2 linked regions of the Caldimonas brevitalea genome follow. The protein of the gene in region 2 interacts with the protein of the main gene of each other region in a pairwise test. Links are inferred from orthologs where the notes say so. Each region holds a gene or a part of one and is shown on either strand. Other genes may lie near its edges.

The links.
Region 1: the proteins of secD (region 2) and pheT interact in binary tests that used the Escherichia coli proteins (3 or more experiments, as listed by UniProt). The link is inferred for Caldimonas brevitalea from one-to-one orthologs.

The regions. Positions count from the first base shown.
Region 1 is NZ_CP011371.1:3,470,561-3,473,979, reverse strand. What follows is about bases 98-3,203. They hold pheT (phenylalanine--tRNA ligase subunit beta), read left to right. Parts: upstream 98-494; coding sequence 495-2,912; downstream 2,913-3,203. Other genes in these bases: AAW51_RS14830 (integration host factor subunit alpha), read left to right, coding at 2,927-3,203; pheS (phenylalanine--tRNA ligase subunit alpha), read left to right, coding at 98-479. Outside these bases: more of pheS, read left to right, coding at 1-97; more of AAW51_RS14830, read left to right, coding at 3,204-3,268.
Region 2 is NZ_CP011371.1:612,225-615,478, reverse strand. Bases 75-3,015 are described here. They hold secD (protein translocase subunit SecD), read right to left. Parts: upstream 2,514-3,015; coding sequence 636-2,513; downstream 75-635. Other genes in these bases: yajC (preprotein translocase subunit YajC), read right to left, coding at 2,584-2,913; secF (protein translocase subunit SecF), read right to left, coding at 75-508. In the rest of the region: more of secF, read right to left, coding at 1-74; AAW51_RS02675 (SMP-30/gluconolactonase/LRE family protein), read left to right, coding at 3,187-3,254. UniProt on the Escherichia coli protein: Part of the Sec protein translocase complex. Interacts with the SecYEG preprotein conducting channel. SecDF uses the proton motive force (PMF) to complete protein translocation after the ATP-dependent function of SecA.

The sequences.
Region 1 (3,419 bases), 2.9 Mb from region 2 along the record:
CGCTGCTCGAGGCCGGGCAGGCCATGCCCGACATCCGCGTCATCGCGCCTGGCCGCACCTACCGTGTCGACAGCGACGCCACCCATTCGCCGATGTTTCACCAGGTCGAAGGCCTGTGGGTGGGCGAGAACGTCAGCTTCAAGGACCTGAAGTCGGTCTACGTCAATTTCCTGCGCGTGTTCTTCGAAACGGACGACATGCAGATCCGTTTCCGGCCGAGCTACTTCCCGTTCACCGAGCCCAGCGCCGAGATCGACATGATGTTCAACAGCGGGCCGCTGAAGGGCCGCTGGCTGGAGGTGTCCGGCTCGGGTCAGGTGCACCCGCAGGTGATCCGCAACATGGGCCTGGACCCCGAGCGCTACATCGGCTTCGCGTTCGGCTCCGGCATCGACCGTTTGGCCATGTTGCGCTACGGCGTCAACGACCTGCGACTGTTTTTCGACGGCGACCTGCGCTTCCTGTCGCAGTTCAAGTAGTAAGAGGTCCGATCCATGCAATTCCCAGAATCGTGGTTGCGCGAATTCTGCAATCCGCCGCTCGGCACCCAAGCGTTGGCCGAACTGCTGACGATGGCCGGCCTGGAGGTCGAAGAACTGCGCCCGGTCGCGCCGCCGTTCAGCCGCATCGTCGTGGCGCGGGTGGTCGAAGTCGCCAAGCACCCCAACGCCGACCGCCTGAACGTGTGCCAGGTCGACGCCGGCACCGGCGAGACGCTCAACATCGTCTGCGGTGCGCCCAACGTGCGCCCCGGTATCAAGGTGCCTTGTGCACTCGTCGGTGCAGAGTTGCCGCCGGGTGATGACGGCAAGCCGTTTCAGATCAAGCTGGGCAAGCTGCGCGGCGTCGAGAGCCAAGGCATGCTGTGCTCCGCGCGCGAGCTGAAACTGTCCGAGGACCACGGCGGTCTGCTGATCCTCGACGACGATGCGCCGGTCGGCCGCGACATCCGCGAACACCTGCGCCTCGACGACACGCTGTTCACGCTCAAGCTCACGCCCAACCTGGCGCACTGCCTGAGCGTTTACGGCATCGCCCGCGAAGTCTCGGCGCTGACCGGGGCGCCGCTGCGGCAGCCCGAGTTCCCGCCGGTGCCGGTGCAGCACGACACGCGTCTGCCCGTGCGCATCGAAGCGCCCGACCTGTGCGGCCGCTTCTCCGGTCGTGTGATCCGCAACGTGAACACGCAGGCCAAGACGCCGGCGTGGATGGTCGAGCGGCTCGAGCGCTGCGGCCAACGGTCGGTGACGGCGCTCGTCGACATCTCCAACTATGTGATGTTCGAGTTCGGCCGTCCGTCGCACATCTTCGACTTGGACAAAATTCATGGCGGGCTGACGGTGCGCTGGGGCCGTGCGGGCGAGCGTTTGCAATTGCTGAACGGCAACACCATCGAAGTCGACGACAAGGTCGGCGTGATCGCCGACGACCAGGCGGTCGAGTCGCTCGCCGGCATCATGGGCGGCGACGCCACGGCCGTCTCGGACGCCACCCGCAACATCTATGTCGAAGCTGCGTTCTGGTGGCCCCAGGCGGTGGCCGGCCGTTCGCGACGCTACAACTTCTCGACCGACGCCGGGCATCGCTTCGAGCGCGGCGTCGACCCGGCGTTGACCGTCGAGCACATCGAACGCATTTCGCAGCTGGTGCTGGAGATCTGCGGCGGTGAAGCGGGCCCGATGGACGACCAGGTGGTGCGCCTTCCGCAGCGGCCGCCGGTGTCGCTGCGGGTCGAGCGTGCCGCCAAGGTCATCGGCATGCCCGTCACGCAGGCCCAGTGCGCGGAGGTGTTCCGCCGCCTCGGGCTGGCCTTCACCGAGGCGCCTGGCGTGCTGACCGTCACGCCGCCCAGCTGGCGCTTCGACCTGCAGATCGAAGAAGATCTGATCGAAGAGGTGATCCGGGTGGTGGGCTATCCGCAGCTGCCCGACACGCCGCCGCTCGGCCCGGTCGTGCCCCGGATACAACCCGAGGCGCGGCGCAGCCTGCATGCGGTGCGGCATGCGTTGGCCGCGCTGGACTACCAGGAAACCGTCAATTTCAGCTTCGTCGAAGAAGCCTGGGAACGCGATTTCGCGGGCAATGCCCAGCCGCTGCAGCTGTTGAACCCCATCGCCAGCACGCTGAGCGTGATGCGTTCGTCGCTGATCGGCAGCCTGGTGCAGGTGCTGCGTTTCAATCTGGCGCGCAAGGCGGGCCGCGTGCGTGTGTTCGAGATCGGTCGGGTGTTCCTGCGTGACCCGGGCGTGGCCGAAAGCGACACGACCGTCGCCGGGTTGCGCCAACCTTTGCGCGTGGCAGGCCTGGCCTATGGCTCGGCGGCCGAGCTGCAATGGGGGCAGGGCGATCAGGCGGTGGACTTCTACGACGTCAAGGGCGACCTCGAAGCCTTGCTGACGCCGCTGTCCTTGCGCTTCGAGCCAGCCGATCACCGGGCCTTGCACCCCGGCCGCGCGGCCCGTGTGATGCTGGGCGAGCAGCTGGTGGGCCACGTCGGTGAACTTCACCCGCGCTGGCGCCAGCGCTATGAACTGCCGCTCGCACCGGTCGTGTTCGAGCTCGACGCGGACCTGCTACAGCAACGCCCGCTGCCGAACTACAAGCCGATCTCGCGCCAGCAGCCGGTGCTGCGCGACATTGCAGCCATCGTGCACGACCAGGTGGGCCATGACGCCTTGATGGCGGCCATCGCATCCGCGCCGACAGACGGCCTCGTGCGCGACGCCCGCGTGTTCGACATTTACAAGCCTAAGACCGCCAGCGCCGACATCGCGGAGCATGAGCGCAGCGTGGCGGTCCGCCTCGAGCTGTTGGCGGACGACAGCACGCTGACCGACGAGCGCATCGACGCTGCGGTCAAGGCCGTCGTGGACAACTTGGCGGCGCGCGTCGGCGCGCGTCTGCGCGGTTGAGATCGGGAGCATCCATGGAGCGAGCCATCCTGCCGTCGATCGAGACGCCCACCCTGACCAAGGCCGAACTGGCCGATCTGCTGTTTGAACGCCTCGGGCTGAACAAGCGCGAGTCGAAAGACATGGTCGAGGCCTTTTTCGAGATCATCCACGCCAGCCTGGTGAACGGTGAAGACGTGAAGTTGTCCGGCTACGGCAACTTCCAGATCCGTCGCAAGGCGCCGCGGCCCGGGCGCAATCCGCGCACCGGCGAGGCGATCCCGATCAAAGCGCGCAACGTTGTCACCTTTCACGCAAGTCACAAGTTGAAGGGTGTCGTGCAAGGAGACATACCCGCCGGGGAGGAGTTCGAGTAAAGTCTGAGTTTCTCTCCCAATCTTGTTGATTTCAATGGAGAAAGCGCTTCCCGCCATTCCTGCCAAACGCTACTTCACCATCGGTGAAGTGAGCGAGCTGTGTGGCGTCAAGCCGTATGTGCTGCGCTATTGGGAGCAGGAATTCACGCAG
Region 2 (3,254 bases):
CCAGCAGCGCGAGCGCGCCGTCGCGCGCCAGCTCCGAGCCCACCTGCGGGCCGACGAACTCGCTGCGCTGCAGCCGCAGCGGCTCGGCGCTGCCGGTCGTGCACACCTCGCCGCTGACCGTCTCGCCCTTTTCGGTGGTCGCCTGGCGGCGTTCGACCTTGCCGTTTTCGGCCTGGCACAGCGCCCCGAACACCTTGCCGACCACCTCGGCCTGCTTCACGTCGCCGCGCAGCGGCAGGCGGATCAGCACATCGCGCGAGGTGCCGAAGTTCTGCACCTGCACCTCGCCGAAGTTCATCGACTCGACACTGTGCCGCACCTTGGCCAGATCGGCCGCCTGAGCGTACTGCAGCTCCATCACGGTGCCGCCGGTGAACTCGATCGACAGGTGCAAGCCGCGGGTGATCAGAAAGAACACTGCGGCGACGAAGGTCAGCACCGAAATGATGTTGAAGATCAGCGCGTGCCGCATGAACGGGATGTCGCGCTTGATACGGAAGAATTCCATCTGCCGGAGTCCTGGCTAACTATTGTGTGAAGGACGGGCGCCACCGGCATGCGCTGCGTGCGTCGGTGTCGGCCCGGTCCTTGTCCATGGGCTTGCTTGCGTTGCGGTGGGGCTGCAGTGGGTGTTGTCAGGCCTTCTCGACCTGCTGTTCACCGCCCGGCCGCCACACCTGGCCGATCGAGACCTTCTTCAGCTTCTTCTGGCGGCCGTACCACAGGTTGACCAGCCCGCGCGAGAAGAACACCGCCGAGAACATCGACGTCAGGATGCCCAGGCAGTGCACCACCGCGAAGCCGCGCACCGGGCCGGAGCCGAAGGCGAGCAGCGCCACGCCGGCGATCAGCGTCGTGATATTGGAGTCCAGGATGGTGGCGAAGGCGCGGTCGTAACCCGTGTGGATCGCCGTTTGCGGCGCACTGCCGTTGCGCAATTCCTCGCGCACGCGTTCGTTGATCAGCACGTTGGCATCGATGGCCATGCCCAGCGTCAGCGCGATGGCGGCGATACCGGGCAGGCTCAGGGTGGCCTGCAGCATCGACAGCAAGGCCACCAGCAGCAGCACGTTGACGGCCAGCGCGACGGTCGAGAAGACGCCGAACAGGCCGTAGTACAGGCACATGAACACCGCGATCGCGATGAACCCGTAGACCACGCTCTTCAAACCCTTGTCGATGTTCTCGGCGCCGAGTGCGGGGCCGATGGTGCGTTCTTCGATGATCTCCATCGGCGCCGCCAGCGAGCCGGCCCGCAGCAGCAGTGCGGTGTCGTTCGCTTCCTGGGTGCTCATGCTGCCGGAGATCTGCACCCGGCCACCGCCGATTTCCGAGCGGATGACCGGGGCGGTCACGACCTCGCCCTTGCCTTTCTCGAACAGCAGGATGGCCATGCGCTTGTTGATGTTCTGACCGGTCACCTCGCGGAAGATGCGGGCCCCCTTGGCGTCGAGCGTCAGGTGCACCGCGGCTTGCTGCTGCTCGTCGAAGCCGGCTTGCGCGTCGGTGAGGTTCTCGCCGGTCAGGATGACCTGGCGCTTGACGATCAGCGGGCCGCCGCCGCGCTCGACATACCGCTCGGTGCCGAACGGCACCGGGCCGCCACCGGCCGCCGCGGACGCCGCTTCGGGACTGTCGTCGACCAGCCGCACTTCGAGCGTGGCGGTGCGGCCGATGATGTCCTTGGCGCGTGCCGTGTCCTGCACGCCAGGCAGCTGCACCACGACACGGTCCAGGCCCTGCTGCTGGATCACCGGCTCGGTGGTGCCCAGCTCGTTGATGCGGTTGTGCAGCGTGGTGATGTTCTGCTTCAGCGCCTGTTCCTGCACCCGGCGCGCGGCATCTGGCTTCAGGCGGGCGCTCAGCTTGAACTCGCTGCCTTCGGGCGTCTCGGTGATCGCAAGGTCGGGCAGTTGGTCTTCGATGACGCGCCGTGCGGCGGCCAGCGTCTCGGCGTCGCGCAAACGCAGTTCGATGTCGTTGCCGTTGCGGGTCACGCCGCCGTGCCGGATGTTCTTGTCGCGCAACATCGAGCGCACGTCGGCGGTCAGGCCCTCGGCGCGCTTGGTCAGCGCCGCCTTCATGTCGACCTGCATCAGAAAGTGCACGCCGCCGCGCAGGTCGAGGCCGAGGTACATCGGCCTCGCGTTCAGCGCCGCCAGCCACTGGGGCGAGCGCGGCACCAGATTGAGCGCGACGATGTAGGCGGGGTCGGCGGGGTCGGGGTTGAGCGCGCTGCTGAGCACGTCCTTGGCCTTCAGCTGCGCGTCGGTGTCGGCGAACCGGGCCTTGACCGAATTGCCTTCGAACTGCACGAAATCGGGTTGCAGCCCGGCCTGCTGCAAGGCCTGCGAGACGCGCGCTTCAAGGTCCACGTCGACCTTGACGGTGGCCTTGCCGCTCGAGACTTGCACGGCGGGGGCTTCGCCGAAGAGGTTGGGCAGGGCATAGATCAGCCCCACCAGCACCGCGACCACCAGGATCGCGTATTTCCACCAAGGATAGCGGTTCATGACGACTCTTTTGCCTTAAGGCTGTGCACGGGCCCGCGCGGCAGGCCCGGAAGGACGCTGGGCGGCGGCGTTACTTGCCGATCGTGCCCTTCGGCAGGACTTGCACCACGGCACTGCGCTGCACCTGGATCTCGACCCCGTTCGACACGTCGACGTGTACATAGGTTTCACCGAGTTTCGAGACTTTGCCGAGCACGCCGCCGGCGGTCACGACCTCATCGCCCTTGGCCAGCGCTTCGATCATGGCCTTGTGCTCCTTCTGCTTCTTCATCTGGGGCCGGATCATGATGAAGTACAACACCACGAACATCAGCACGAGCGGCAGCATGCTCATCAGGGACGACCCGGCGCCGGGTTGGGCGGCAGGGGCGGCCTGAGCAAAGGCTTCAGAGATAAACACAGGGGTCTCCAGGGACGTAAGATGAACATTTGATTGTATGCCGCTGGACTGCCCGCGCTGCGCAGCGGCCGCGCCACCCGGCTGGGGCAGCCTGCCGTCCGCCAGTTCGCGCACCGGCGGCCGCCGGCACAGCGCCGCCTCCTGGGTCGCTCGATGCGTGCCCGCCGGCCCACCCAGGGCCGCGAAGGCGCGCAGCGCTGCGCAAGCCGCGTCAGGCAACACGTCGTGGCGGCCGCTACGCTCGCCACTTCGTACAGCCCAGGACCCCGCACCATGGCCTCCGTCTCCTGCCCCCGCCCGCAACTGCTCGGCCCCGTCACACCCGTCTGGCCAGCTGCCGC